DNA from 4 places in the Polaromonas sp. JS666 genome. Region 1 is predicted to be linked to each of the others. Evidence: predicted binding sites of a transcription regulator. Region 1 holds the regulator's gene; each other region holds the start of a gene.
The links. Region 1 encodes sigma-54, which starts transcription at its own class of promoters, with help from an activator protein. Its sites were predicted from a motif close to TGGCANGNAANCTGCTTT; they were not measured.
Positions count from the first base shown of each region.

Region 2: a site for sigma-54 is predicted at 4,140-4,157, ahead of BPRO_RS00910 (TorF family putative porin). Genes of this name have one in related genera too.
Region 3: a site for sigma-54 is predicted at 2,535-2,552, ahead of hydA (dihydropyrimidinase). Genes of this name have one in related genera too.
Region 4: a site for sigma-54 is predicted at 4,409-4,426, ahead of glnA (type I glutamate--ammonia ligase). Genes of this name have one in related genera too.

Region 1 is NC_007948.1:4,738,057-4,745,712, forward strand. It holds gene BPRO_RS22430 (THUMP domain-containing class I SAM-dependent RNA methyltransferase) at 1-1,126, opposite strand, end outside; gene BPRO_RS22435 (RNA polymerase factor sigma-54) at 1,265-2,812, opposite strand; gene lptB (LPS export ABC transporter ATP-binding protein) at 2,955-3,752, opposite strand; gene lptA (lipopolysaccharide transport periplasmic protein LptA) at 3,775-4,392, opposite strand; gene BPRO_RS22450 (thiol:disulfide interchange protein DsbA/DsbL) at 4,555-5,217, opposite strand; gene BPRO_RS22455 (SPOR domain-containing protein) at 5,337-5,957, opposite strand; gene argS (arginine--tRNA ligase) at 6,027-7,656, opposite strand, start outside.
Region 2 is NC_007948.1:193,685-201,340, forward strand. It holds gene BPRO_RS00885 (Crp/Fnr family transcriptional regulator) at 1-65, shown strand, start outside; gene BPRO_RS00890 (Crp/Fnr family transcriptional regulator) at 295-1,008, shown strand; gene BPRO_RS00895 (hypothetical protein) at 1,308-1,733, shown strand; gene BPRO_RS00900 (hypothetical protein) at 1,798-2,355, shown strand; gene BPRO_RS00905 (YifB family Mg chelatase-like AAA ATPase) at 2,429-4,000, opposite strand; gene BPRO_RS00910 (TorF family putative porin) at 4,197-4,994, shown strand; gene glnK (P-II family nitrogen regulator) at 5,054-5,392, shown strand; gene BPRO_RS00920 (ammonium transporter) at 5,429-6,976, shown strand; gene BPRO_RS00925 (transglycosylase domain-containing protein) at 7,337-7,656, shown strand, end outside.
Region 3 is NC_007948.1:544,735-552,390, reverse strand. It holds gene BPRO_RS02710 (TRAP transporter substrate-binding protein) at 1-184, opposite strand, end outside; gene BPRO_RS02705 (aspartate/glutamate racemase family protein) at 230-976, opposite strand; gene hydA (dihydropyrimidinase) at 973-2,409, opposite strand; gene BPRO_RS02695 (maleate cis-trans isomerase family protein) at 2,719-3,444, shown strand; gene BPRO_RS02690 (GntR family transcriptional regulator) at 3,507-4,208, shown strand; gene BPRO_RS02685 (pyridoxal-phosphate-dependent aminotransferase family protein) at 4,470-5,684, shown strand; gene BPRO_RS02680 (alpha/beta fold hydrolase) at 5,681-6,571, opposite strand; gene BPRO_RS02675 (MFS transporter) at 6,944-7,656, opposite strand, start outside.
Region 4 is NC_007948.1:1,866,998-1,874,653, reverse strand. It holds gene ntrC (nitrogen regulation protein NR(I)) at 1-1,042, opposite strand, end outside; gene glnL (nitrogen regulation protein NR(II)) at 1,123-2,223, opposite strand; gene BPRO_RS09005 (hypothetical protein) at 2,253-2,765, opposite strand; gene glnA (type I glutamate--ammonia ligase) at 2,942-4,357, opposite strand; gene BPRO_RS08990 (competence/damage-inducible protein A) at 4,579-5,403, opposite strand; gene BPRO_RS08985 (EI24 domain-containing protein) at 5,437-6,363, opposite strand; gene BPRO_RS08980 (sterol desaturase family protein) at 6,594-7,556, opposite strand; gene BPRO_RS08975 (polysaccharide deacetylase family protein) at 7,562-7,656, opposite strand, start outside.

The DNA.
Region 1 (7,656 bases):
CCGGGTTGGCCGAGCGGTCGCGCGAACTGCCAGCCGGGCCGGCTTCGGATGCATCACGCGGCAGCGGCTGGCCAAACTCGTCGATGGCCTGGGTGCCGTCCCAGGCGCCGCTGATGCCAGTGTTCTGCTGGCGCCGCTGGTCGCGCCCCTGCACGCCGGTGATGCCTGCGACGCCGGCCACGTCAATGCGCTCGCCATACGGTGGGTTCACCAGCATCACACCCGATGGCGCAGGCGGCATGCGCTGCAGCGCATCGCCGCCGCGCAGTTGCACGGCGTTGGCCACGCCCGCGCGCTCGGCATTGCGCTCGGCAAAATCCACCATACGGAACGACACATCGCTGCCAAACACCGGTGCCGTCGGCTCCGTGATGGCGGCCTCGGCCTGGTCGAGCAGCCCCTCCCACACGTGGGCCTGGAAGGGCAAATACTTCTGGAAGGCGAAGCGGCGGTTGATGCCGGGCGCGATGTTGCAGGCAATCTGCGCCGCCTCGATCACGATGGTGCCGGAGCCGCAGCACGGGTCGTACAGCGGCACGCCCTCCTTGCACTGCTGGTCCCAGCCACTGGCGGCAATCATGGCGGCGGCCAGTGTTTCCTTCAGGGGCGCATCGCCCTTGTCTTCGCGCCAGCCGCGCTTGAAGAGCGGCTCGCCCGAGGTGTCGATATAGATGGTCACCGTGTCCGTCGTCAGGTGCGCATACACGCGCACGTCGGGCCAGCGCGTGTCCACATCGGGCCGCACATCAAACTTGGCACGGAAGCGGTCGGCAATGGCGTCCTTGATCTTGAGCGCCGCAAAGTTCAGGCTGGTCAGTGGGCTGTGCTGCGCGGTGATCTCGACCTTGAAGGTCTGCTTGGGCGTGAACCAGATTTCCCAGGCGACGCTGGCTGCCGCGTTGTAGAGGTCCTGCTCGCTGCGGTACTGGTTGTGCTGCAGCTCGATCAGCACGCGCTGGGCCAGGCGGCTGTGCAGGTTGAGCTGCAGGGCATCGCGCCACGAGCCCTGCAGCTGCACGCCGGCGCGCCAGGCCTTGCCGTCGATGCCGGTGATGCGTTTGACCTCGCTGGCCAGCAGGGCCTCGACGCCGGCGGCACAAGGTAAAAAGAGTTGAAGTTGGTTCATGAATGAAGACTCACGGCTGGCTGGGTGACGGTTCTTTTTCAAGCAGGGGCCGCGGAACCGGCTTTGCCGGGCCGCAGGCGCAGCGGCCCCCTCGGGGGGCAGGGAGCCACACGCAGTGGGCGACCGTGGGGGCTACTTTCAAAGCGATTTGCGCAGGTTGGCAGGCGCGATGCGCAAAGCTTCGCGGTACTTGGCCACGGTGCGGCGCGCGCATTCAATGCCCTGCTCCTTGAGCATTTCGGAAATCTGGTTGTCGCTGAGCGGTTTTTTCAGGCTCTCGGACGAGACAAACTGCTTGATCAGTGCGCGCACCGCGGTGCTGGATGCGTTACCACCAGTCTCGGTGCCCAGCGCGGAGCCGAAAAAGTACTTGAGCTCGAAGGTGCCGAACGGCGTGCTCATGTACTTGGCCGTGGTGACGCGCGAGATGGTGGACTCGTGCAGGCCCAGTTCGTCGGCAATTTCGCGCAGCACCAGCGGACGCATGGCCAGCTCGCCGTGGGTGAAGAAATTCTTTTGCCGCTCCACAATCGCGCTGCTCACGCGCAGGATGGTGTCAAAGCGCTGCTGGATGTTCTTGATGAACCAGCGCGCTTCCTGCAAGCGCTGCTGCAAGGCCTGCCCGTTCTGGCCCTTGTGCTGCTTCAGCGCATTGGCATAGATGTCGTGCACGCGCAGGCGGGGCATGACCTCGCTGTTGAGGGAGACCTTGAAGCCGCGGCCCGACTTGACGACGATCACGTCGGGCACGATGAGGTTGCGCTCGACGTTGACAAACCGCCGCCCGGGCTTGGGATCCAGCCGGCCGATCACGGCGATGGCGCCCCTGATCACGCTGTCCGGAAACCCGCACAGGTAGGACAGGCGCTTGACGTCCCGCTTGGCCAGCAGCTCCATGGGCTGCTTGCACATGGCGATCGCTGCGCGGGTCTCGTCGCAGTCCTTGCAGTCGAGCAGTTGCAGGCCGAGGCACTCGGCCAGGTTGCGGGCGCCGACACCGGCCGGCTCCATGTGCTGCAGCAGCTTCAGGGCCATGGCAAAGTGCTGTTCCAGCTCTTCGGCCTGCTCAAGGTCGTCGCCCGCCAGGCCAGCGGCCAGTGACGCGAGACTGTCTTCAAGGTAGCCGTCGTCATTGAGCGACTCGATCAGGAAATGCAGTGCCGCCTGGTCTTCCTCCGACAGGCGCAGGCCGAGCGACTGGCGATGCAAATGGTCCTGCAGCGACTCATGGCTGCGGGCCAGGTCGGAAGCCTCGGCCTCGCTGTCGTCCGCATTGCTCTTGCGGGCCGGCGCGTCGCCGCCCCATTCGCTGTCGTCAGGCGAGGACTCCACCGAGCCGTCGCCCTCCCAGCTTTCCTCCAGCTTGGCCTCGGAACTGACCTCGGGGCCAATGTCGGCATCATTTTGGCCTGCAGCCCTCGATTCATCGCCATTGACAGCTACTGAATCTGCAGCAAATTCGAACTCCCGGCTGTCCTGGCTGACCGGCGTGTCGGTCTGTTCCAGGCCAAATTCCTCGCGCGGGGCGGCTTCTTCAGACACCTCCAGAAACGGATTTTCATCGAGCATCTGCTCGACTTCCTGGCTCAGCTCAAGCGTGGACAGCTGCAGCAGGCGAATCGACTGCTGCAGCTGCGGCGTGAGCGCGAGATGCTGCGAGACGCGGAGAGAAAGCCCTTGCTTCACAACCCCTCCAGGTATCCACAAAAGCTGGGCGGGGTGGATTTTTCAAGCATGGGCCGCGGAACCGGCTCTGCCGGGCCGCAGGCGCAGCCCCCTTGAGGGGGGAGGGTGCTACACGAAGTGAGCAAACAACGGGGGGGAGCCATTACATCCTGAAATGTTCACCGAGATAAACGCGGCGCACATCGGCGTTGTTCACAATCTCGGAGGGGGCGCCGGCAGCCAGCACATGGCCGTCACTGATGATGTAGGCATGGTCGCAAATGCCCAGCGTTTCGCGCACATTGTGGTCGGTGATCAGCACGCCAATGCCGCGCGACTTCAGGAAACCGATGATGCGCTGGATTTCGATCACGGCGATCGGGTCGATGCCGGCAAAGGGCTCGTCGAGCAGGATGAAGCGCGGCTGGGTCGCCAGGGCTCGCGCGATCTCGACGCGGCGGCGCTCGCCCCCTGACAGCGCCGGCGCCGGCGAGTCGCGCAAATGATCGACCCGCAGGTCCTGCAGCAGCGCATCGAGACGCGCTTCAAGGTCTGCGCGGCGCAGCGGCTTGCCGGTGGCGTCCCGCTGCAGTTCCAGCACGGCGCGCACATTTTCTTCCACGGTGAGCTTGCGGAAAATCGATGCTTCCTGCGGCAGGTAGCTCAGGCCGAGGCGGGCGCGCAGGTGGATCGGCATGTGCTCCACCGACTGGCCGTCGATGGAGATTTCGCCCGCATCGGCACGCACCAGGCCCACGATCATGTAGAACGACGTGGTTTTGCCCGCGCCGTTGGGGCCCAGCAGGCCCACCACCTCGCCTTTTTGCACGGACAGCGAGACGTCCTGGACCACCTTGCGGCTGCCATAGGATTTCTGCAGCCCCTGGGCCACCAGACGGCTGGGCGGCTGGGTGTGGGTTGCCGGCGCGTCAGTCACCACATTCGCGGTTGGATTGTCCATTCTGTCCATGTTGGGAGTTTCGTCATTGCCCCAGCGTGGTGCTGGGACGCAGACTGGGCGCGGGCGCGGGCGCGGCGGCCGGCTGCGGTGCCGAGGCGGCACCGCGCGGCGACAGCATGGCGCGAATCCGCCCGGTGGGGTTGACGGCGGTGCGGTTTTGTGCGCCTCCGTCGACCGTGAACACATCGGTGTTGTTGTCGTAAACAATCAGGGAGCCGGTCGTTTCGTCGACCAGGGTCGCGCCGTTGTAGCGGCGCACCACGGCCTGCTTGATGAATTTGACGGTATCGGCACGGCTGTCGTATTCGATCCGCTCGCCCTCGCCTTCGATGTACTCGTCCACCCCGTCGCGCTTTTTCCGGTAAAAGGCCAGCTTGCCCGGTGCCGCCACGGCCAGGGCCTGCTGGTAGCCCTGGGGATCCTGGCTGACATCCACCCGCTCGCCCCGGACAATGGTGGTGCCCTTGGTGATCACCACATTGCCGGTGAACACGCTGGTCTGTTTCAGGTCGTCATAACGCAGGGCATCGGCCTCCGCGTTCATCGGCTTGTCGCGGTCAGCCCGCTCGGCAGCGACGGGAAACACGGCCCCGACCGCCAGTGCGGCCAGCACGATCAAGGAAAAAAAGGGGTGTTTCATAAAGGCACGAATCTTGCTGCTAAGGGTTTGGAGTGATTGTAGCCATGCCAGCCCCGGGATTGCCGGCGCCGGCAAATGGGCCCATAAAAAAACCCGCCACGGCTGGGCGGGTTTTTCGGCTGGTGGCGGGCGCCGGCGCCTGGCCTCACCCTTGCCGGGGGGTCACTTGGCCTTGCGCGATTGTCCGATCAGGTAGTCGGTGACCTGGAGCGCGCGGTCCATGTTCTGGGCCAGCTGGCCAGACGTGTAGAAACGCCCGCCGATGCCCAGGGCCGGCACGCCGTCCACCGCATAGGTATCCTGCAACTGGGTGGCCTTGCGGGCCTTGGTACTGACGGAAAACGAGTTGTACATCTCGACAAACCTGGCCTTGTTCAGGCCCTGCTTTTCCGCCCAGGCCGCGACCTGATCCCCGGTGTTCAGCGCCTGACGCTCCACATGGATTGCGTTGAACACCTTTTTGTGCAGGTCATTGAGCTTGCCCATGCCTTCGAGCACATAAAAAAGACGCTGCTGCGGCTCGAAGTCGGGACGGAAAGCCACCGGCACGCGCCGCACGGTCACGTCTTTGGGGGCTTTCTGGATCCAGGCCTCCAGCGCTGGCTCGAACGCATTGCAATGCGGGCAGCTGTACCAGAAGAATTCCACCACTTCGACCTGGCCGGCAGGCACGTCGGTGGGGGCGGGCTTGCCCAGCGTCAAATAATCCGATCCCTCCTTGAAGGCGCGGGCCTGGGCCTGCGCCGCCGTGGGCAGCGCAACGCCCCCCCAGGTGGCGGCGGCTGCCACGGTAGCGGCTGAAAGCGAAAACTCACGTCGTTGCATCAATTTTTCTCCTGATATGTCTGGGGGTTGCAAGGCAGCCGGTCTTTCCATGCGATGGCCACCGGCCGGCGATGTCGTGCAGGGGTTGGTACACCGCCGCCCGTAAAAGTTCACCCGGGCTAGCGCTGCACCCTGACGAGGGCTGTTTCTATCGAATTGCTGTCCAGCCGCTCCTTGACCTTGTCGGCGTCGTCCTTTTTGTCAAACGGGCCGACGCGCACGCGGTACACCGTGCGGCCCGACTGCTCGCGCTCACTTACCTTGGCCTGCACGCCCAGCAGCATGAGCTTGGCGCGCTGCTGCTCGGCGTCTTCCGGCGTGCGGAAGGCGCCAGCCTGGACAAAGTAACTGAAGGGATCCACCCCCGAAACGGCGGGCGCGGCATCCGCCCGGGCCTTGGCCAGATCGCCCAGGGGATCCGCCGACACAGCGGGCCTGGCGGGGGCCGACGGACCCGCCCTGGGCGCGGTCGCAGTGGCCGGGGCGGGCATATTGCCCACGTCGCCGGACGCGGCAGGGAGCGGCTTCACGGGCGTTTTCCCGGCCAGCGGGGCATTCGGATTCCAGTCCCGGTTCTTTTTGGCTTCCGCGGCGTCGCTGTCGGGATTGCGCGACTGGCTCTTGTTCATGAAAGGCACCGGCACCTTGGTGATATAGACCGCCACGGCCAGCGCGGCGCCCAATCCGATCAGCGCGCCAATAACCAAACCCAGCAGGGTTCCGCCTCGTTGTTTTCTCATGCCTTGCCCAATTTTCTTGCCTGTCTCTGAATCCAGCTCTGAATCCCGCTGCGTGTGCTTCATGGTTGCCTACATTTTGTGGGGCGCACTGACGCCCAGCACCTTGAGGCCATTGTGCAACACCTGCGCCGTCGCGGCGACCAGCGCCAGGCGCGCCAGCTTGATGGCTTCGTCGTCCACCAGAATCCGTTCGGCGTCGTAATAGCTGTGGTAGCAGGCGGCCAGCTCGCGCAGGTAAAAGGCCACGTCGTGCGGCGCCAGCCCGGCGGCGGCATTGCTGAGCATGTCGGGGTACTTGGCCAGCAGCAGCATGAGTGCCTGGGCCTGCGGGCCGTCCAGCGCTGACAGATCCACGCTTTTCAGCTGGCTCGCATCACCGCCCTGGGCAGCCCAGGTGCCGAGAATCGAGCAGATGCGGGCATGGGCGTATTGCACGTAGTACACCGGGTTTTCATTGTTTTTGGCCAGTGCCAGGTCAATGTCAAACACGTACTCGGTGTCGGGCTTGCGGCTGAGCAGGAAGAAGCGCACGGCATCCGCGCTGGTCCACTCGATCAGGTCGCGCAGCGTGACGTAGCTGCCGGCGCGCTTGGAGATCTTGACCTCTTCGCCATGGCGCACGACGCGCACCATGGTGTGCAGCACGTAGTCGGGGTAGCCCTGCGGAATGCCGGCGCTGGCGGCCTGCAGCCCGGCGCGCACGCGGGCAATCGTGCCGTGGTGGTCCATGCCCTGGATGTTGATGGCCTTGCTGAAACCGCGCTCCCATTTGGCCAGGTGGTAGGCCACGTCAGGCACAAAATAGGTGTAGCTGCCGTCGCCCTTTTTCATCACGCGGTCTTTGTCGTCGCCGTAATCGGTCGACTTGAGCCACAGCGCGCCGTCCTGCTCGTAGGTTTTGCCGGCGTCCTTGAGTTTTTGCACCGCGCTGTCGACCCGGCCCGAGCTGTACAGGCTGGACTCGAGGTAGTAGTTGTCAAACCGGACCGAGAAGGCCCGCAGGTCCAGGTCCTGCTCATGGCGCAAATAGGCCACGGCAAACTGGCGGATGGCATCGATGTCTTCGACGTCACCGCTGGCGGTGAACTCCCGGTCGTCGGATTTGACGGTCTTTTTGGCCAGAAAATCATTGGCAATGTCGGCAATGTAGTCACCGTTGTAGGCAGGCTCGGGCCAGCCGGCATCGCCCGGTTTGAGGCCTTTGGCGCGCGCCTGCGTGCTGGTGGCCAGGGTCTGGATCTGCACGCCGGCGTCGTTGTAATAAAACTCGCGCCACACATCCCAGCCCTGCGTGTCAAACAGGTTGCAGATCGCGTCGCCCAGCGCCGCCTGGCGGCCATGGCCCACGTGCAGCGGCCCGGTCGGGTTGGCCGAGACGAACTCCACAACCATGCGGTGCGGGCTGTCGGCCAATTGCATGCCGTACTGGTCTGCACCCTGCAGCACTTCCCGCACCACCTGCTGCTTGGCTTCGGGCTTGAGCCGGATATTGAGAAAACCCGGGCCGGCGATTTCAATCGCGTCCACCCAGCGCGCAAACGCGGGCGCCTGGAGCAGCAGCCCGCGCAGGTTTTCCGCCACCTGGCGGGGGTTGAGCTTGAGCGGTTTGGCCAGCTGCATGGCCGCGGTGGAGGCGAAATCACCGTGCGCCGCCACCTTGGGCGACTCGAACACGGCCGCCACGCCACTGTCAGGCGCC
Region 2 (7,656 bases), 660 kb from region 1:
GCGAGTGTTATGCGGTGGTCAAGAAGGAGTACGACCGCCTGCTTCCCCAGCGGCTGGCGGCTTGACGGCTTGAGGTCTGAGGTCTGAGGCGGGTGCCGGCTTTCGGCCCGGTTCCTGCCGCCTGGCGCTGTGGCCGTGGCCCCGCCCTGGCATCGCGCCGTATGTGCGCTGGGATACAGTGGCGCGGCGGTGCTTGGCGCATACTCGGGACATCGACCTACACTGCATCTCGCAGCAGCGCGCCATGTTCGCCCCCGGCATCTGATAGGGCCAGCAGCACACCGGAGAGCCATTTTGGCCACCGTCCAGAACCATCTGATAGAGCGGCTTCCCCGCAAGGACCGGGTGCGCCTGCTGGCCATTTGCGAACCCGTCCAGCTGGCGCTGTCGGAAGTGTTGTGCGAGCCCGGCACGCCTACGCGCCATGTCTATTTCCCCACCGAGGGCTTTATTTCACTGGTGGCGCTGCTTGACGGCAGCCCCGGCGTGGAAGTGGGCATGGTGGGCCGTGAGGGCATGCTGGGGGCGCAGGTGGCCCTGGGCGTGGTCACCTCGCCATTGCATGCGCTGGTGCAGGGCCCGGGTGCGGCCTGGCGCGTAGACACCGGCGCCTTCCGCAAAGAGCTCGCAGCCAGTGCGGCGCTGCAGCGCGGCCTCAATCGCTACCTCTATGTGCTCATGGCCCAGCAGGCCGCATCGGCTGCGTGCCTGCGCTTTCACCTGATCGGCCCGCGCCTGGCGCGCTGGCTGCTGATGACCCAGGACCGTGCCCACTCCGACAGCTTTCATGTCACGCAAGCCTTTCTCGCCTACATGCTCGGTGTGCGCCGCGTCGGCGTCACGGCGGCTGCCGGTGCTTTGCAGCGCAGCGGCCTCATCGAATACCACCGCGGCGACTTCAGGGTGCTGGACCGCAGCGGGCTCGAAGCCGCGGCCTGTGGCTGTTATGCCGCTGGGCGGCAGTCCTATGCCGAACTGCTGGACGGCCCATCCCCCGTCGCGCCATAGGGCGTAGGGCCTTCATGCCTCTGGTTCAGGGCCGCTCGGCGGCTCCCTGACAGGGCGGTCGTTGTGATTGCAGGGTTGAGCACCCGGGCTGGCCTGTTCTGTTCGGTAGTGCACCGACGCACTGCCCGCGACTTGCTATAAGGAATCAGTGCGGTATCTCCAGCCCTGTACTGGTCGAGGCACCTGGCCGCTGCTGCGGCATGATGAAATCAACCTAACTCAGTACGAGGCGTGTCATGATTCGAACAAAACCTGATTGGCCAGATTGGATGCCCGGAGCCGCGAACCTGGCGTCGGCCATGCCGATTTTCGGAGGTCTCTGGCCAGACTCAAGGAGTCGCTACGCCGGGCTTGCCATCCCGACCAACATCTCCTTTTCCCGTGCCAGGCGCAAAGCCGCCGATACTGACACCGGCGACGCTGTTCCCGTGCCTGCAGCAAGCGCATCGCTGCCCGGACGGTTGTGCGAGATTGCGAACGGCGACTGGGACGCCATGTTCCGCGCGGTCGAATCCAGGCTGAGGCAAACGGTAGGCGAGCGCCTTGCCGTCATCGCCGAGCCGCAGCCGCAGGACGCAGCAGGTCGGGTCCAGGCCGTTGTGCTGGAATGTGTGGAGGCACTGGAGCAGTTGCACACGGCGCTGATGCTGGAACGCGATCGATGCGGCCAGCTGGAACGGGAGCTGGCCATTCTGACCGGTTCAGCGGCCCGACCGCTTCTCTGAGCCGCAGCCTGTTCCGGGTGATCCGCTCCCGCACCACGCACTGAAATCACTGAATCGCTGAACCATGGGAACATCGATTGAGCCGGTGACGCCGGCGCCGGATGAAAAAAAAGCCGGTCTCGCTGGCGATCGCGATTTCGCAGCGGTGCGTGCAGGGTGTCAGGCCACGGGTGGCGCGGTGCGCGAGAGCGATCTCGCCGGCTGGCTGGAGAAGCGCCAGCGCGGAGATGCTGTGAGCCTGGCAAAGCTGATCATCTCGGGCAATATTTTTGGTTTTGAATGGCAGGGCAACTTCTGGGTTCCGATGTTTCAGTTTGACTTTCGCGACCTGTCGATCAGGCAGGCGCCCCGGATGGTGCGCGCCGAACTGGAGGGCGTGTTTGACGGCTGGGCGCTTGCCGTCTGGTTTGTCCAGCCTTGCGTCTGGTTGAACGGCCGAAGCCCCCTCCACCTGCTGGAAGCGGACCTGCCGGCCGTCCTGGAAGCAGCGCGCAGCGAGCGCCTTGTTGCAACGGGTTGGACGGGAAAGCCCGGTGCGTCGTTTGCCACGGCACTCCGGGGGCGGAGCCATCATGCACCTGCAGCCTCAGCGGAGGCTGCGGGTCCTGGCACTGGTGAATGACGCCCCGGCGCCACCCGGCCAGTCGTCTGCTGGCGTTGCGCGCGCAGACCCGGCCGCGCCCGGCGCGCCAGGTTCAGTGAGCGGCCTTGAGTGCACGGCGGTACTGCACCGCCTCGGCTACATGCGTGACCTGCACCGTGGCCGCACCCGCCAGGTCCGCAATCGTTCTTGCCACCTTCAGGCACCGGTGAATGCTGCGGCCTGACCAGCCCAGCCGCGTGGCCGCGGTGTTCAGAAATTTCGCCGCTGCGTCATCGAGCTGGCATTGCGCATCAATCGCCTGGCCTTCCAGGGCCTGGTTGGTGCTGCCCTGCCGGGCGATGGCGCGCTCGCGGGCCTGGACTACCCGGCCCCGGATGGACGCACTGGCCTCGCCGGGCGGCGTGTTCACCAACTCATCGGCGGCCAGCGCACCGACCTCTACATGCAGGTCAATCCGGTCCAGCAGGGGGCCGCTGAGTTTGCCCTGGTAACGCGACACCTGGTCGGGCGAGCAGCGGCAGGCGCGCAGGCTGGAGCCCAGGTAGCCGCAGGGGCAGGGGTTCATGGCGGCGACCAGCTGAAAGCGCGCCGGAAATTCGGCGCGCTGCGCCGCCCGGGAAATCGTGATGGTGCCGGACTCCAGCGGCTCGCGCAGCGCTTCCAGCGCGGCGCGCGGGAACTCGGGCAGCTCGTCGAGAAACAGGACGCCCCGGTGGGCCAGCGAGATCTCGCCCGGCCGGGGCGGCGAGCCGCCGCCCACCAAGGCCACGGCGCTGGCTGTGTGGTGGGGTGCGCAGGTGGGCCGCACGGCCCAGTTTTCCAGCGCGAAGCGGCCACCCAGCGAGGCGACCGCGGCGCTTTCCAGCGCCTCCTCGGTCGTCATGGCGGGCAGCAGGCCGGCAAAGCGCTGTGCCAGCATGGACTTGCCGGAGCCTGGTGCACCCATCATCAGCACGCTGTGCCCGCCGGCTGCCGCGATTTCGAGCGCCCGCCGGGCAGCGGCCTGGCCCTTGACGTCGGCGAGATCCGGGTAATCTGCCTGCTCCCGGCGCGGGATGGGCGCGATCCGGGTCCAGCCGTCCAGCACCTCTGGCGGCGTGTCGCCCGGCAGAAATTGCCTGACCACGTCCAGCAAATGGTGCGCCCGGTAAATTTCGGCGTCGGGAACCAGCGCTGCCTCCTGGGCACTGCCTTCGGGCAGCACCAATTTGGGTTGCCTGGCCGGCATGCCGGGCTTGTCGCGGGGCATGGCGCCATCGTTTGCGAGGTGCGCCAATGCCAGGCTCATGGCCAGTGCGCCTCTTACAGGCCGCAGGTCGCCGCCCAAAGACAATTCCCCCGCGAACTCGTAGCCCGCCAGCTTGCGGGCGTCCAGCTGGCCGCTGGCGGCCAGAATGCCCAGGGCAATCGGCAAATCGAAGCGGCCGGAGTCCTTGGGCAGGTCCGCAGGTGCCAGATTCACCGTGATCCTCTTGTTGGCCGGAAACTCCAGCCCGGTGTTCTGAATGGCCGAGCGCACCCGCTCGCGTGCTTCCTTCACCTCGGTTTCTGCCAGCCCCACCAGGGTGAAGCTGGGCAAGCCGTTTGCCAGGTGCACTTCGACGCACACCGGACGTGCTTCCAGTCCCAGCAGGGCACGGCTGTGCACTAAAGACAAGCTCATTTTTGCAACTCCCTCTTAAATGCTTCAAAGTTGTGCGCATATTTGCGCCAACTTGGTGCAATATTCATGTTTCTTGTTCTTGATGTAACGCGACAGTGCGCGAGATGGTAGACGTGTACCCACAGTATTAGCGGGGGTTTGGCACGTAACGTGCTACGAATAATCAGGCCAACTTCAACAACCTTCGGAGCTTTTCATGAAACTCATCCCCGTCCAGGCCGCACTTGCCGCATCTCTGCTTGTGTCCGGCGCAGTCTTTGCCCAGACGCCTGCCCCTGCCGCAGAGCCATCTCCGTTGTCGTTCAACATCTCCCTGACCAGCAACTACAAGTTCCGCGGACAGGACCAGGATTACTCCAAGACCCGGAGTTTCAAGCCAGCCCTGCAAGGCGGTGTCGATTATGCGTTCAGCAACGGTTTTTACGTGGGTAACTGGAACTCCACCATCAACTGGACCAAATACCTGCCTTCCGGCGATGACAGCAAGATCGAGATCGACGTGTACGGCGGTTACAAGTTCAAGGCCGGCGCTGTCGATCTGGATGTCGGTGCCCTGACTTACTACTACCCGGGCGCCAGCGGCGCCAACACGACCGAGGTCTACCTCGGAGCCGCTTACGGTCCGGTCAGCGCCAAGTACTTCCACACCGTCTCCAAAGGTTACTTTGGCCTCGGCAAGGAATACCTGGTGGGTGAAGGCCGTGGTACCGGCTACCTGAACCTGGCGTTCGCCCAGGAAGTGATGCCCAAGGTGACCTTCAAGGCCTCCCTCGGCTTCACCGACCTGAAGAGCGCCGCGAACTCCGCCGGCCTGCCTGACTACATGGACTACAGCGTTGGCGCCAGCTACGACCTGGGTAGCGGTCTTGCCCTTGCCGGTGCTGTGGTCGGTGGCAACAAGAAAAACAGCTATCTGTATCCCGCGTCAGTTGACACCAGCGGCAAGTCCATCAACAAGGGCACCCTGGTTGTGACGCTGACCAAAACCCTGTAAAGCGGCAGAAGCGGCGCTCTGCATGGGCCGCTTCCCTATTCATCCTGGAGGAACCTGAAATGAAACTCGTAACGGCCATCATCAAACCGTTCAAGCTGGATGAGGTGCGTGAAGCACTCTCCGGCATTGGCGTGCAAGGCATCACGGTGACTGAAGTCAAAGGCTTCGGCCGTCAAAAAGGCCACACTGAACTGTACCGCGGTGCAGAGTATGTGGTCGACTTTCTGCCCAAGGTCAAAATTGAAGCGGCAGTGTCTGACGATCTGGTGGATCGCGTGATTGAGGCGGTTGAGGGTGCTGCCCGCACCGGCAAGATCGGCGACGGCAAGGTCTTTGTCTATAACCTCGAGCAGGTTGTGCGCATCCGCACCGGTGAAACCGGCAAGGAAGCGCTCTGACGCGCGGTTCAACCCTAGAAAAAAGAGAACATCGACATGAAAAAATTTCTTGCTTCCCTTGTATTGGGATTGAGTCTGCTGGGAACTGGCGCAGCCGTCATGGCGCAGGCGCCCGCTGCAGCGCCTGCCGCGTCCGCCGCCGAAGCCAAGCCGGCTGAGGCAGCTGCACCAGCGGCACCGGCCGCCGCAGCAGCCCCGGCGGCCGCAGCTGCAGCGCCCGCGGCTTCCGCCGCAGCAGCTCCGGCCCCCGTCCCCAACAAGGGAGACACCGCCTGGATGATGGTTTCCACCCTGCTGGTGATCATGATGACCGTGCCGGGTCTGGCCCTGTTCTATGGCGGCCTGGTCCGCAGCAAGAACATGCTATCGGTCCTGATGCAGGTCATGGTGACGTTCTCCATGATTGTGGTGCTGTGGTTCATCTATGGCTACAGCCTGGCATTCACGGAGGGCAACGCATTCTTTGGCGGCTTTGACCGGCTGTTCATGAAAGGAGTCTGGGACAACGCGGCCGGCACTTTCGCCAACGCCGCGACCTTCAGCAAGGGCGTCGTGATTCCTGAAATCGTGTTTGCCGCCTTCCAGGCAACGTTCGCCGGCATCACCTGCACCCTGATCGTTGGCGCCTTTGCCGAACGCATCAAGTTCTCGGCCGTGCTGCTCTTCATGGCCATCTGGTTCACCTTCAGCTACGCGCCGATTGCGCACATGGTGTGGTTCTGGATGGGGCCTGATGCCTACACGGGCAAGGAAGTGGTTGACGCGATGACCGGCAAGGCCGGATACATCTGGCAAATGGGCGCGCTGGACTTTGCCGGCGGTACCGTCGTGCACATCAACGCGGCTGTCGCCGGCCTGGTGGGTGCCTTTGTGATTGGCAAGCGTATCGGCTACGGCAAGGAATCGATGGCGCCTCACAGCCTCACGCTGACCATGGTCGGATCCGCCTTGCTGTGGGTCGGCTGGTTTGGTTTCAACGCCGGCTCGGCGCTGGAAGCCAATGGTTTTGCCGCCCTGGCATTCATCAACACCCTCGGTGCCACCGCCGCCGCTGTGCTGGCCTGGTGTGTCGGTGAATCGCTGATGCGTGGCAAGGCTTCGATGCTGGGTGCTGCATCCGGTGCGGTTGCGGGTCTGGTGGCGATCACGCCAGCAGCCGGCAATGTGGGTATCGGTGGTGGTCTGGTGATCGGTCTGGCGGCTGGCTTTGCCTGCCTCTGGGGCGTGAATGGCCTGAAGAAACTGCTGGGTGCCGACGACTCGCTCGACGTGTTCGGCGTGCACGGCATCGGCGGTATTCTGGGCGCCTTGCTCACCGGCGTGTTCAATTCCCCGAGCCTGGGCGGCCCCGGCTATGTGGCCGACTGGACGACGGCCACCATGGTGACCGCTGCCGATTTCTCGGTCGTGTCGCAACTGTGGATCCAGGCCAAGGCCGTGCTGATCACCATCGTCTGGTCTGGCGTGGTTTCCTTCATCGCCTACAAGATTGTTGACCTGACGATCGGCCTGCGTGTGAGCGAAGAAGACGAGCGCGAAGGTCTGGACATCACCGCACACGGTGAAACGGCCTACAACCGCTAAGAGGAATAGGAATGCCGGGACTGCCCTGAGGGCAGTCCCTTGATCAACGAGAGTCTCCTTTGGATGTTCAGCCCGCCGGTGCCAAGCCGGTGGGCTTTTTTTGTGCCTGTGCGGCTTTGCAAGATTGGGTGCCGAATCGGCACGGCCGGCGCTTCGGCGCCCGGCTGACGCCGCAGGGCTGTGCCTCTCCTGCACCGCCAGTGATATACAACAACCCATTTCGCGGGGATGATGCAACAGTAGGTATCGCCAGTGCGTGCAATTTTGTACATTTATTGCTGATTCGGGTAGCCTGTTTGTTCATTCAGCAAGGTGTCGCACGGTATTGCCAGTACGGAACCATCACCGGAGGGATTCAGGATGACGCGCGTGCCGGAAAAATGGCTGTCATTTTTTCGCTGGTTTGGGACCGCTTGGGCGTTTTCCCTGCTGATGGCGCTTGTCGTGCTGGGGCTGGTGGTGGACCGGGAACTGAGCACCTCCAGTTACCAGGCGCGTTTTTTTGCCCACCTGGCCAGCAAGGCCAGTTACGCCCTCGGCGAGGGTCCCAGCCCGTCCATCCGATTTCCCCGCAGCGGGCCATATGATGACCGCCTCGGCTACACCGAATTGCCGGCATTTCTGGGCAAGCTGACGGGACGGGGCTTCGAGATCACGCAGCAGGCGCGCTTGTCGGAGGG
Region 3 (7,656 bases), 1.0 Mb from region 1:
TCAGGCGTGCAACCTCTTTTTTGAACACCTGTTCGACCGCCACGCTGCTCGGGTGCTCCGAGGCAAAGTTGCCGGCAATCTGCAGCTTCTGCTGTGCCGCGACGGGCAGCATGGCAGAGGCCAGCGTCAGGGCCGCAGCGGCGGCCAGGCGGGTGATCAGGGGCAGTCGGGAGGGCTGGTTCATGATGATCTTTCGTGAGTGGAGGAAGGACAAAATAGGTGGAGAGAATCAGCTTGCCCGGTCGAGCAGCCGGGCGATGGCGGGCGGCAGGCCGCGATTTGGTTTGACGGGCGGGGGCGCGAAACTGCCGCGCTGGGCGGTGCCCGGTTGCAGTGCGGCCAGGGTTTCGGCGTGGCGGACCGCGCTGGAAACGCCATCGACCACGGGCACCGGCAGCTGGCCCTTGAGCGCTCGTGCCAGCCCCGCCAGCGGCGCGCCGGCCAGCACAATGACATCGGCCCCATCCTCATCGACCGCGCGTTCGGCCAGCGCCTTCAGCGCGTGAGCGTGCTCGCCCTGCACCTGGCCTATGCTGGCCAGCGGCCGGTCCAGCGCCCGGATGCTGGCCAGCCGGGAGCCCAGGCCATAGGACTGCACCACCTCGCGGTACCACGCCTGGATGCGCTGCGAGATGGCGATGATGGAGATGCGGTTGCCGAGCAGGCAGGCACTGGCCAACGCGGCTTCGGTCAGCCCGGTCACCGGCACCGGCAGGGCTTCACGCAAGCCCGTCAGCCCCGGGTCGCCGAAGGCCGCGACCACCACAGCGTCGTAGTGGGCGTGATGCTCGGCCGCGAGCTGGGCTGCGGCGTAGGCGCCGATCAGCGCCTCGAAGCGCGTTTCTATATAGGCCACGCCGAAGGGCGCGGTCAGCACCTTGATCTCGGTGCCTGCCGAAGCGCTGCGTTGCGCTTCGCTGCGGATCAGCTCCGACACGCTCTCCGAGATATTCGGGTTGATCAGCAGCAGCTTCATGCCGGCCTCCCGACGTGGCGCGACGGCATCAGCGAGGGCGCGCCACAGGCCAGGAACTGGCCGCGACCGGCCCGGCCATGGAAGTCCCGGCCGTCCCACACCACCTCGCCGCGCGACAGCGTGAGCCCGGGCCAGGCTTTCAGGGTCATGCCTTCATAGGGCGTGTGGTCCACCGCATGATGCAGCTGCGTGTTGCGCAGCACGAACTCGCGTTCATCCCAGATCACCAGGTCGGCATCGGCGCCAATGGCGATCGTGCCTTTGCGGGGATGCAGGCCATAAGCCTTGGCCGGGTTGGTGGCAGTCAGTTCAACGAATTTTTGCAGCGTGATACGCCCGCCGAGCACGCCTTCGGAATAGAGCAGCGCCATGCGCGTCTCTATGCCGGCCAGGCCGTTGGGGATGTGGCGGAAACTCACTTCCTCGCCACCGGGCTTGCGGCCCTCGGTGCCCTCGTAGTTGAACGGCGCATGGTCGGACGAGAACAGGGTGAACAGGCCATCGTTGAGGCCATTCCAGATCACCTCCTGGTTGGCCTTGTCGCGCGGCGGGGGGCTGCAGACACAGCGCGCGCCGCGGTAGCTGTCGTCCATCCCCAGATCCTCGGCGGTCAGGAACAGGTACTGCGGGCAGGTTTCGGCAAACACCTTGAGGCCCTGGGCACGCGCCCAGCGGATCTGCTCAACCGCTTCACGGCCCGACACATGCACGATCAAAATCGGCACATCCACCAGTTCCGACAGCGCGATCGCCCGGTGTGTCGCTTCCCGCTCGACGAGCATGGGCCGCGCATGCGCATGAAAGCGCGGCGCGGTACGCCCGGCGGCTTCGAGCCGCTTCGTCAGCCATTCGATGCAATCGGCATTCTCCGCGTGCACCATGGCCATGGCGCCATGCTGGCGCGCCACGTCCAGCACGTCGAGAATCTGGCCATCGTCAAGCTTCAGGTCGTCGTAGGTCATGTAGATCTTGAACGAGGTGTAGCCTTCGGCGATCAGCGCCGGCAGCTCCACGTTCAGGACTTCCGGTGTCGGGTCGCTGACGATCAGGTGGAAGGCGTAATCGACATGCGCGCGCCCATCGGCACGCTGGTGGTAGTCAGCCACGGCGGCCCGCAGTGATTGGCCTTTTTCCTGCGCCGCGAACGGAATCACGGTGGTGGTCCCGCCGCAGGCCGCGGCACGCGTGCCGGTGTCAAAGTTGTCGGCCATGCGCACCGGCGGCGCCATCGGCTGGTCCAGATGGCAATGCGCGTCCACGCCTCCGGGGGTCACGATGCGGCCAGCCGCGTCGATTTCCTTCTCACCCCGGTCCAGGCCCACGCCCAATTGCGATATCCGTCCGTCGAGTACCCCGATATCGGCCTTGAAGGTGTCGCTGGCCGTGGCAACACATGCATTCCGGATCACCAGGTCAAACGGCGCGCGGCTCATGCCGCAACCTCGGGCGCACCAAGGCGGTGAATAAATGTCATCTTTAGTGCAAACATAATTGTCGACATGTTTTGCATTAAGTTGTTTTGGTGCATCGTCATTTTTGAATCAGGATTAAGGTTGTCTCTGCAAATTCCGGGCCGGCTCATTGGAACCTCTCAGCACATGTGCGTAATATCCGCCATAATTCATTTGCAGACAGTAGTGTTAACACTAATGTCGACAGTATTGCGATAAAGTTCATAATCATTCGCAGTGGACGCGCCAATGCCCTATCCTTTGCCAGCAACCCTCTAACCGGAGACAGCCATGACCCAGCCAGTGCGCCTCGGCGTATTGACCCCCTCTTCCAATACCGCCCTGGAGCCGCTGACCAGCGCCATTGCGGTTGAAATTCCAGGTGTTAGCGCACACTTCTCACGCTTCAGGGTGACCGAAATCTCACTGGACGCACAGGCGCTGGGCCAGTTTGACGACAGCAAAATCCTGGCGGCGGCCGAGCTGCTGGCCGACGCAAAGGTCGATGTGATTGGCTGGAGCGGCACATCCTCGGGCTGGTTGGGCTTCGATGCCGACCACCGCCTGTGTGAGCGCATCCGTGAGCGCACGGGCATCCCCGCCACCACGGCTGTGCTGGCGCTCAATGAACTGCTGGCCTTGCAGGGCGTGCGCAAGCTGGCGCTGGTGACGCCCTACACCGCGGATGTGCAGCAGCGCATCATGGCCAATTACCGCGCGCTCGGCATCGAAGTGGTGGCGGAGCGCCATCTGGGGATCCGCGTCAACCATGACTTCGCCGGGGTCGAGCCGTCGAGGCTGCTGGCGCTGATGCGCGAGGTTGCGGCGGAGGGCCCGCAGGCCATCACCACCTTCTGCACCAACCTGCGCGCCGCACCGATGGCGCAGCAGGTAGAAGAAGAACTGGGCATCCCGCTGCTGGACACCGTGAGCACCACCGTCTGGGGCATGCTGCGCGCTGCCGGCGTTCCATCAGCCAACATCACCGGGTGGGGGAGGCTTTTCCAATGCTCGTGACACCTTCGGGTGAAGATGCACTCGATAGAATGCAGTCACCCTCCTCCACCAATCAGACCGACATGACCAGCACGCGCCAGTCCACGAGCCGCCTCGACCGGGAAAACACGATCGATGCGATCTATGAAAGGATCTATGTCGCCATTCTGGAACACCGCCTGCACCCCGGCACCAAGCTGGGCGAGGAAAGGCTGGCCGACATCTTTGGTACCAGCCGGGCGCGCATCCGCGAGGTGCTGGCCCGCCTGGCGCACGAGCAGATCGTCGAGCTCTACCCACAGCGCGGAGCCTACCTGGCCAAGCCCTCCATCGAGCAGGCGCGGGACGTGTTCGAGGCGCGCCGGCTGATCGAGCCCGCCGTGCTCAAGCGCCTGATCGACACCCTCACCCCGGAGAAAATTGCCCGCCTGCGGCAACACCAGGAACTGGAGCTCGATGCCCGCCGGCGCGAAGACAAGCGCACCGTGATCCGGTTGTCCGGCGAATTCCACACGTTGACAGCGGAGCTTGCGGGCAATTCGGCACTGGCCAGAAGCATGCGCGAACTCTGCATGCTCACCTGCCTCATCATCTTCCTGTACGACGCGCCCACGGCCAGCAGTTGCCGTGCCGACGAGCACACGGTGATCGTCGACGCGATCGCCAAGCGCGACCGGGTACGCGCCGAAAAACTCATGCTGGATCACCTGCACCACATCGAGCACAGCCTCAAGCTCGACAGCACCGCCGGGGAAGCGGATCTCGAGGCGATTTTCGGCAGCTGACCCGGCGTACCCCCGCGCCCACGCTGCCCGCAGCGCTCCGCCCACCCACGCGGCAGGGGTCGGCCCTGCTGCCATCTCTCGCCCGGACTCCGATTCCGCGCGCATTCATTGAGCGAGGGGTGCCCCGCCCTTATCTGGTTCGGCTATTTTTGTATTATGCATACAAAAGTTCAGACTACTTCAGCCAACAAGCCCATTCTCTTATAGCTTCAAGGCTCGTACAGTCTCAATAAATTGTATGCAATTTATTGAAGGAGAACCCTGATGAACCTGAATTTCCATCCCGCCGGACGCCATTTCCTGCAAATCCCCGGACCCAGCCCGGTGCCGGATCGCCTGCTGCGCGCCATGAGCTACCCCACCATCGACCACCGCGGACCCGAATTCGGCGCCCTCGGGCGCAAGGTGCTCTCCGGCATCAAGGACATCTTCAAGACGCGCCACCCCGTGGTCATCTATCCCGCCTCCGGCACCGGCGCGTGGGAGGCTGCACTGGTGAATACGCTGAGCCCGGGAGATGCCGTTCTCATGTTCGAGACCGGCCACTTCGCCAGTCTCTGGAACAAGATGGCGCTGCGGCTGGGCCTGAAGCCGGAATTCATCGGCCTGCCGGGCACCGAGGGCTGGCGAAACGGCGTGCAGGCCGACATGATCGAGCAACGGCTTCGCAACGACGCGCAGCATCAAATCAAGGCTGTTTGCGTGGTCCACAACGAGACCTCCACCGGCGTCACCTCCAACATCGCGGCCGTGCGCCGCGCCATCGATGCGGCCAAGCATCCCGCCCTGCTGCTGGTCGACACCATTTCTGGCCTGGCCTCAGCCGACTACCGCCATGACGAATGGGGTGTCGATGTCACCATCAGCGGCTCGCAAAAGGGTCTGATGCTGCCGCCGGGCATCAGCTTTAACGCGCTGTCGCCCAAAGCCGTTGCCGCCAGCCGCGATGCCCTGCTGCCCAAGTCCTTCTGGGCCTGGGACGAGATTGTTGAAATGAATCAGACGGGCTACTGGCCCTACACGCCGAATACCAACCTGCTGTATGCCCTGAGCGAGGCGCTGGACATGATTTCGGCCGAGGGACTGCCCCAGGTTTTTGCCCGCCACGAACGCCTGGGCAAGGCCTGCCGCAATGCCGTAGAGGCCTGGGGGCTGGAAATCCAGTGCGCCGATCCGGCGGTCTACTCCCCGGTGCTGACGGGCGTGATGATGCCCGAGGGTGTGGATGCCGACCGGGTACGGCAAATCGTTTACCAGCACTTCAACATGTCGCTGGGCGCGGGGCTCGGCAAGGTGAAGGGCCGCATGTTCCGCATCGGCCATCTCGGCGAATGCAATGACCTCACCCTGCTGGCCGCGCTTGCGGGCTGTGAGATGGGCCTGAAACTCGCAGGCGTGCGTCTGCGCGAGAGCGGCACCTCGGCGGCCATGGAGTTTCTGGCAGCCTCGGCGCAGCCCACAGCGACACTGGGCTAGCTCCGCAGAAAAACGTGCATCTCGGCCGCAATCTCTTCAACGTGCGTCTCCAGCGCGAAATGGCTGGCGTCGAGGAGCTTGACAACGGCGTTGGGGTTGTCGCGCTTGAAAGCATGGGCGCCGGCAGGGATGAACAACTGGTCGTACTTGCCCCAGATCGCCAGCAGGCGCGGTTTCACCTCGCGGAAGTAGGCCTGAAACGCCGGGTAGCGCTTCAGGTTGGAGGCGTAGTCCAGGAACAGGTCGAGCTGAACCTCGGAGTTGCCCGGGCGAGCCATCAGGGCCGCGTCGAGTTGGTAAGACTCCGGCGCCACTGCTTGCGGATTGGGGAGCCCGTGTGTATAAGCCCAGTGCGTCGTCTCCAATGTCAAGGCACTGAGCAGCGCCTTTCGGTTTTCGGAGTTGGGGGCCGCCCAGTATTGTTGGAACGGTGCCCACGCCTCACCAAGACCCTCCTCATAGGCATTGCCATTCTGGGAAACGATGGCGGTCACCCGATCTGGGTGAGCAAGTGCCAGTCGGAAGCCCACTGGCGCGCCGTAGTCGAAAACATACAGGGCGTAGCGTTTGAGTCCCAAAGCCTCTACGAATGCCTCTGTAGTCCGTGCCAACGAATCGAACGAGTAAGCGTAGTGCCTGGTATCAGGTACCGACGTGAAACCAAATCCCGGGAGGTCCGGCGCAATAACACGGTATTTGGATGCCAAACGCGGGATCAACTCGCGGAACATGTGTGACGACGCTGGAAAGCCGTGTAGGAGAAGAATCACCGGCGCTTGGGCCGGACCGCTCTCGCGATAGAAGACCTTGACACCATCAGCTTCCACGGAGTGGAAGCTTGCGCGTGGTGCGTTTGCGCTGGCGTTCTGGAGGTTTGAGGTCGACATGGGGGTTCCTTTCGAGTTAATGGCCGACGTTGTAGAAGAAGCTGCGGATACCAATGGGTATGCTGCAAGCGCTGCGGCTCCAGTCAAACCAATGGCAGTCAGGTTGAGAAATTGGCGGCGGTGGGAATTGGCTCCCTGGTCCGTCGAGTTAGTTTGCTGAGATGACGTGGGCGAGGACATCTATTGCTCCTCACGTCAGCTGTTGCGGCACACAGCGGGGCAAGGCACCTGCACGTCCGCCGAAACGGGTGAGCAGAGAACAGAAAAGGGCCATTGGAAACTCCTGAGGTGAAATGGAAGGGGTGATCCGACGTGATCGAGGCTGCGACCGAACTGACTGGCGCAACGGTTGGATGTTTTTGAATAATTGGCCTATCCGGGACTGACGACGCGATTGCGTCGGCTTTCTCTCAGAGTCGCAGCCCAGAACAGAAGTGCCGTCGCGCTGATTGCAGCGCCGAGTTGACACACACCTCGCCATCCGCTCCATGCAAACGCCGCCGTCGAAGCCAGCGCGCCCACACCAGTCCCAACGGAGTAGAAAAGCATGTACGCCGCCAGTATTCGATTTCGAGCCTGCGGCAGTGCTCGAAAGAGCAAGCTCTGACTCGCGACATGCACAGCTTGCCCACCCATGTCCAGGGCACCCACTCCGACGATGAGCGTCCAGAGCGGTAGTTGATTGCGGCTGAGCGGCCACCAGGCGAGAAACATCAGGGTCAGCGCAATTCCTGTAGTCCACTGGCCCCAGCCACGATCGGCCAATAAGCCTGCGGAAGCAGCACCGGCGACACCTGCGACACCAGCGAAGCCAAACAGGCCTATAGCGGCCTGCGACAGCGACAAAGGTGCCGCACTCAATTCGAGTGCCAACGAACTCCACAAGACGCCGAAAGCAGCGAAGACCAAGAGTGCAAGTCCAGCGCGTACGTGCAATAGACGTTCCTCCAACAAAAGCGTGACTACCGACCGTAGCAACGTCCAGTACGAGCGCGTCTTTCCCAATGTACTGCGGCGCGGCAGTGAGTTGGCCATGGCATAAGCGGCCAGCGAAGTCAGTGCGGCCGAGACTACGAATACAGTGC
Region 4 (7,656 bases), 2.3 Mb from region 1:
ATTGCTGCAGCGCCGCATCGGAAATGCGCTTGGGCTCCACACCCAGCTGCTTGGCGCTTTGCTGCAGGAAATGGCGGGTCAGCATGAACACATCCTCGCGCCGTTCGCGCAGCGCGGGCAGGCGCAGCCGAATCACGTTGAGCCGGTGGAAGAGGTCTTCGCGAAAACCACCCTCCTTGACGCGCTGCTCCAGGTCCTGGTGCGTGGCGGCAATCACGCGCACATTGGCCTTGACGGCGTTGTGGCCGCCCACGCGGTAAAAGTGACCATCGCTCAGCACCCGGAGCAGGCGGGTTTGCAGGTCAAAGGGCATGTCACCGATTTCATCGAGGAACAGCGTTCCGCCCTCTGCCTGCTCAAAGCGGCCACGCCGCATGGTCTGCGCGCCGGTGAAGGCGCCGCGCTCATGACCGAAGAGTTCGCTCTCGAGCAGGTCTTTGGGAATGGCCGCGGTATTGATGGCCACAAAAGGCCCGTTGGCGCGCGGTGAGTGCTTGTGCAGCGCGCGCGCCACCAGTTCCTTGCCCGACCCCGATTCGCCGGTGATCATCACCGTCACCATGCTCTGGCTCAAGCGGCCAATGGCACGGAACACATCCTGCATCGCCGGCGCCTGGCCGAGCATTTCCGGCGCGGCCGCCATGCGCTCCTCGGCCACCTCCTCGCGCTGGCTTTCTTCCACCGCACGGCGTATGAGTTCCACCGCTTTTGGGAGGTCGAAGGGCTTGGGCAGGTATTCGAAAGCGCCGCCCTGAAAAGCAGAAACAGCGCTGTCAAGGTCGGAGAACGCCGTCATGATGATGACCGGCAGGCCGGGAAGCTTTTGCTTGACCTTCTCCAGCAGATCCAGCCCCGACCCGCCGGGCATGCGAATGTCGCTCACCAGGACTTGCGGGCCCTCTTCCTCTGTCGCGTTTTCCAGCGCCAGGAGGACCTCACGGGGGTTGGTGAAACTGCGCGTAGGAAGATCCTCACGAAGCAGGGCCTTCTCCAGAACAAACCGGATGGACTGGTCATCGTCAACGATCCAAATCGGTTTCATGTTGTGCAGTCCTTGTTGTACATTCGGTGCCATTCGCGTCATCGCGCTTTATTTGTCAAGCCATGTAGGAAGGACACACCTCAAGGCAACGGTATCAGCAGCTTGAAGTCTGTCCGGCCCGGCACGCTGTCGCACTCAATCAAACCGTGGTGTTGCTGAACAAAGGTTTGCGCCAATGTCAGCCCCAGCCCCGAACCGCCCTCGCGCCCTGATACCAGCGGATAGAAGATGCGGTCTTTGATGGAGTCCGGCACGCCCGGTCCATTGTCAATGACATGCAATTCCAGTGCCAAGCGATAGCGCTGCTTGCCGAAAGTTACCTGCCGGGCGATTCGGGTCCTGAAAGTGATCTGCGCATCGCCCGCCGCAATGCGCTCTGCGAGCGCCTGAGCCGCGTTGTGGGCGATATTGAGGACCGCCTGAATGAGCTGCTCGCGGTCACCGCGGAAACCGGGAATCGAAATGTCATAGTCCCGTGTGACGCGCAGCCCCTTGGGAAATTCGGCAAGGATGAGCGAGCGCACCCGCTCACAGACTTCGTGAATATTCACATCCCCCACCAGATGCGGCCGCCGGTGCGGAGCGAGCAGGCGGTCTACCAGCGTTTGCAGGCGATCGGCCTCATGAATGATGACCTGCGTGTACTCGGTCAACTCCTTGTCGATTTCCATCTGCAGCAACTGCGCCGCACCGCGAATGCCACCCAGCGGATTCTTGATTTCATGGGCCAGGTTGCGGATCAGTTCTTTGTTGGCCTGGGCCTGGTCAATCAGGCGTTCCTCCCGGTCCTGCTTGGCCTGCTGCTCCAGCGGCAACAACTCCACAATCGCCTCGCCCGGCGTATCGGTTTGCGCCACCACCACGTGGACCGGCATGGGCTCGTGGTTCAGGCGCCTGAGCCACGCGTCATAACGCAGGGCCGCAAACTCATTGCTGCCGGCGCCCTCGAGCGCATTTTGCAGAATCAGCGGCTCGGTAAAGCACTCGGGGAGCTGCGAGCCTTCGATGGTCCGGCGTGAGGTGCCCAGCGCATCTTCCAGCGCCGCATTGGCAAATACCACGACGCCATTGGTACGCACAACGGCCACGAGCGTGGCCAGCAGGTCAAACGATTGAAAGCGCGGGGGCGCCGGGGTGGCGGATAAAACGGGGGGTAAATGTGGCTTGTTCAAGCCGTCCATTTTGGCCCATAAGCGGTGGAGGTAAACGCTTAATTTGCGGCCGGGAGACGCGAAATCTCGCGCTTGATGCCGGCAATATCGCTCTGGTTGCGGGCGATGCTTTCCTTGAGTTCAGCCACGCGGTCTAGGTAGCGTTGGTAGTTGCGTCCTTCAATACCCTGCTTTTCAGGCTCGCCGTTGTTGTACTCTTTTTGCTGCTCGGCCAATCGGGCCTCGGCCTTTTTCAGCTCGGACTCCAGAATGGCGCGCGAGTCGCTGTCACGTGCACGCTGCTCCGGGCTGCCATCGGTTCGCGGACCGCCAGAAGCCGCCGCCGCAGCGACACGCACAGGCGCCTTGGCCACGGGGTTGCCCTGGACCACGGTGACATTGCCACCCGACAGCAGCTTGCAATTCCGGTTCTGGGCATCCTTGGCGTTGTTGATGTACTCTGGCACGCCGCCGTTGGCGGCAACACAACGGTAAACCTGCTGGGCCCATGCGGAATTCCCCGCACCGGCCAACAGCAAGGATAAAAGGGACAGCGATAAAGTGTTTTTCATTCGGAACTCCAGATGCCCGTATAGGCAAAGGACGGTCTATCAGTATGCGGCAAAGCTGCAAAAACACAAAGTCAGCATCCTTATTACCCACCAGCCATAAAAAAGGACGGCAATTGCCGTCCTTTTTTGGCCACAAACCGTAAGCAACGGTAAGTGGCGCGAGCCTGCAGCCCCGATTACAGGGAGTAATACATCTCGAATTCGATGGGGTGCGTCGCCATGCGCAGGCGCGTCACTTCACCCATCTTCAATTCGATGTAGGCGTCCAGCATGCTGTCGGTGAACACGCCGCCCTTGGTCAGGAAGCCGCGGTCTGCGTTGAGGCAGTCCAGCGCCTGGTCCAGGCTGTGGCACACGGTTGGCACTTTTGCATCTTCCTCGGGCGGCAGATGGTAGAGGTCCTTGGTAGCGGCTTCGCCCGGGTGGATCTTGTTCTCGACGCCGTCGAGGCCGGCCATCATCAGTGCGGAGAAGCACAGGTAAGGGTTGGCCAGTGGATCGGGGAAGCGCGCCTCAATGCGGCGGCCCTTGGGGTTCGCCACATACGGAATGCGGATCGAAGCCGAGCGGTTCTTGGCCGAATAGGCCAGCTTGACCGGTGCCTCATAGCCGGGAACCAGGCGCTTGTAGCTGTTGGTGCCGGGGTTGGTGATCGCATTCAGGGCACGGGCGTGCTTGATGATGCCGCCGATGTAGTACAGGGCGAAATCAGACAGGCCCGCATAGCCGTCGCCGGCAAACAGATTTTTGCCGTCTTTCCAGATGGACTGGTGAACGTGCATGCCGGAGCCGTTGTCGCCTACGATGGGCTTGGGCATGAAGGTCGCGGTTTTGCCGTAGGCATTGGCCACGTTCTGCACCACATACTTCAGGATCTGGGTCCAGTCGGCGCGCTGCACCAGCGTGCTGAAACGGGTGCCGATTTCATTCTGGCCGGCGCCAGCCACTTCGTGGTGGAACACTTCGACCGGAATGCCCAGCGATTCGAGGATCAGGGCCATCTCGGCGCGCATGTCCTGCGTGCTGTCAACCGGCGGCACGGGGAAGTAGCCGCCCTTGACGGTTGGACGGTGGCCACGGTTGCCGCCTTCGAGCTTGGAGCCAGAGTTCCAGGGTGCTTCGTATTCTTCGATTTTGAAGAAGGTGCCCGACATGTCGGTGTTCCAGCGCACGTCGTCAAAGATGAAGAACTCTGGCTCCGGACCGAAATAGGCGGTATCGCCCAGGCCGGAAGCCTTGAGGTAGGACTCTGCACGCTTGGCGATGGAGCGGGGGTCGCGGTCATAAGACTTGCCGTCGCTCGGCTCCAGCACATCGCAGCTCATGAACAGCGTTGTTTCTTCGAAGAACGGGTCAATGTTCGCGGTGTTGGGATCAGGCATCAGCTGCATGTCGGAGGCTTCAATGCCCTTCCAGCCGGCAATCGATGAACCGTCAAACGCGTGGCCCGAGGTGAACTTATCTTCGTCAAAGTGGGAGACAGGCACCGTCACGTGCTGCTCTTTACCCCGGGTGTCGGTAAAACGGAAGTCAACAAACTTGACTTCGTTTTCCTTGACCATTTTCATGACGTCTGCGACGGTCTTTGCCATCAAAATCTCCTGTTGCTTGGATGGTTGTTAAAAAATTGTCTTCGGATGGTGAATGCACTTTTTGTGCCACAGCGGATGGCTGATCGGTTTTCGCCAAACCCCTGATTGTGCCGTTATCTGGCCCAGATTCCGGCCTTGCGGCGCCAGAATCTCAAAAAGAGGCCGCCCGCACATGCACCAATACGGGTCATTACGGCAATGCACCAATTTAGCGCAAATTCTCATCGCACCAATTCGGGGCCTAATTTGAGATCGAATTTCTGCAGGCCCGTCAACAAGGCGGGGTAGGCCAGGCTCACCGCCTCCGGCGCCCCCTTCACGCCCAGCTCGATGTGGCGACCGTAATCGGGATGATCCACGCTGGGAAGACTGAACACTTTCACGCCCTCATGCGCCGCTTCAATTGCGAGCATGAGGGGGGTCAGCGTGGCCTCCATGGAACCAAACACGATCACCGACTTTTCGATATAGGCGGATTTCTGGTGCAGATGGGGGTAGCGCTGATCCAGCACCCATTCCATCATGGGCCAGGCCATCACGGGAAAGCCCGGAACAAAGTGCACCGAGCCCTCACCGGCCTGGCAACTAAAGCCTGGGATCTTGTTGTAGGGGTTGGGGATGATCTGGGCGCCCACGGGGAACACGCCCATGTTCAGGCGGTGGATGTTGTCCTCGCGGTCGGGCTCATACGGCAGCCCCTGCTCTTTCGCCACATCCTGCATGCGCTCCATGATCAGCCTTTTGGCTTCGGGATGAAGGGCCAGCGCCACGCCCAGGGCTTTGGCCGCACACTGTCGGGTGTGATCGTCCGGCGTGGCGCCAATGCCCCCGCAGGAAAACACCACGTCGCCAGAGCTACGCGCTGCCGCAAAGGCGCGCGCCAGGGTGGCGGTGATGCGGTCAGGATCGTCGCCCACGTAGTCGGCGTAGCCGAGTTGCAGGCCGCGAGCACCCAGCAGCTCGATGGTTTTGGGCAGGTGCTTATCGGCACGTTTGCCCGAGAGAATTTCATCGCCAACAATGACGAGTCCAAAGTTTGTAGCCATAAGGGTAGTGGTGAAGTTGCCGCTGGACGATCATCAAGGCTGGGTATGGGGATTGCCGCCCAGCGAGCCGAAGCTGGGCGCCGGCCCCTCGGAAGCAGTCGGCGCCAATTCGTTCGCGATTGATTTAATAGCCTCCTGCGCAAACGGATCGGGGGCCAGTGCATTGTTTTTCTTGCGCAGCTGTTCCAGGGCGGCGAGCGTGTAGTGGGCAAACCAAAGCGACGAAAAGGCAAACACCAGCGTGTATAGCCAGATGGCCACGGGCACGAGGATAGGCGCCATCGCCACGAACATCGCACCCGAGGCCCAGATCAGGCTGGGCGCGGCGCCCAGGTAGCCACTGAGGACACCGATGCCCAGCAGCGTGGCACGATGCTCGCGGAAAATCTGGCGCCGCTCCTCACCGCTTGCATGATCCACCATGGCGTCATACGACATGACACGGTAGGTGAGCCAGCCCCAGATCAGTGGCGGCAGGATCAGGATCAGCGGCGGAATCAGCCACAGGGGAATCGACAATACCAGTGCAATCACGGCCAGCAGGGTGGAGCCCAGCGACCAGAACACGCTGGCCAGCAGGGAGCCGCCCCGCTTGCGCTCCAGTTGCGGGAAGCGCCGTTCAGCCACCAGGGCCACCATGGCGGGCGTCATGAACATCGCCACAAACAGCAGCGAGGCAATCACAATGACGGGAATGGCCAGGAACAGCAGCAGCACAGGCGCCAGCACCACGCGAAGGTCGCTCAGCCCCAGCCCTTCCAGCCAGCGGACCATGGTGTCCACCAGCTCATAGCTTTCAAGGTTGCTGCGCACCGCCGCCAGCGCGCCTTCCCAGAAGAAATAACCCAGGCCGAGCGAGATGACGGCCATGATCACCAGGGGCAGTACCGACAGGGCGATGACCCGGGGATGCAGGCAGTACATGGCGGCCCGCCAGAAGGAATCCAAAAGCTTGCTCATGGAGCTAGGATATCAGCCCCCACGGTCGCTCACTGCGTGTAGCTCCCTGCCCCCCGAGGGGGCCGCCCGCCTGTGGCCCGGCAAAGCCGGTTCCACGGCTCATGCTTGGTTGAAGAGTTCAGGGATCACAACCCGGTAGGGGCCGCGGGACTGGCTTCGCCAGACCGCAGGCGCCGCCCCCTTGAGGGGGGAACAGGCTACACGCAGTGAGCCTGGACGGGGGTGGGTTTTCAGGCTTTGCCGAACAAGCGCTTGAGGCCAATCCATTGCTGCGACCAGAAGCCTTTGCCGTAATCACGGTTGGCTTCGACCTGGTCACGGATACCGGTGGGGTCATAACGCTGCTCGAAGTTAGCTGTGCCAAACAGCACATCCCACCAGGGCAGCAGCACGCCAAAGTTATGTCCACCCAAGACAGTTTTTTCCGCCTTCACGGTTTCATGCCCGATACCGATGCTGTGATGCAAGCGGTGAAAACGCGGGCTGACCCACAGCCGCTCGCCGACGCGCCCAAACCACATCCGCACATTGGCGTGCTGAAAACTTTCACTGAGCTGGGTAAAGGCCACGATAGCAATGAACTGGCCCGGGGGCACGCCAATGAGCTGAGCCGCCAGCACAACGATGGAGTCCACCAGGACATCGTCGAGCAGGTGGTTGCGGTTGTCGCTCCACATGGTCATTTGCCGCTGGGCATGGTGCAGCGAATGCAGGCGCCACCACCACTCGATCTGGTGCTGGCCGCGATGCGTCCAGTAGGCAACAAAGTCAAACACCACCAGGTAGATCAGCAGGCTGACCACCGCATGGTCCGTCACGCCGGGCCACACCTGGTCCAGGTGAAACGTGCCGTATCCGGCTGTGCGCAGCGCGCCAAAGGCCTCGTCAAACCAGGGCTCCAGCGTGAAAAACAGCGCAATGCGAAAGAGGCCCAGCCGGTGTATGAGGGTGTAGAGAATATCGGTACGGATGGTGGCCCGATCGAGTACCGGCTCGACCGGCCGCCAGCGTTGCAAGGGGCCAATCACGGCCAGAAAAATGATGATCTGGATCACCCCCACCATGAACCAGGCGGTTGCTTCATAGCCGTCTTCCAGCAGGTTGCCCATGCCCAGCGCAAACATGGCTGGTTGCACGGCGGCCTCGAACAGCCACTGCTGCACCACGGAAAAAAAATTGCCCAACCAGTCCATGTCGCTTATTTGGCAAGCTTGGCCGGCGTGCGGCTGACCTGCGCCTCAATCCAGGCCTTGTACTGGGGGTGTTCCCGCAGGGTTTGAAAGCAAAATCCCC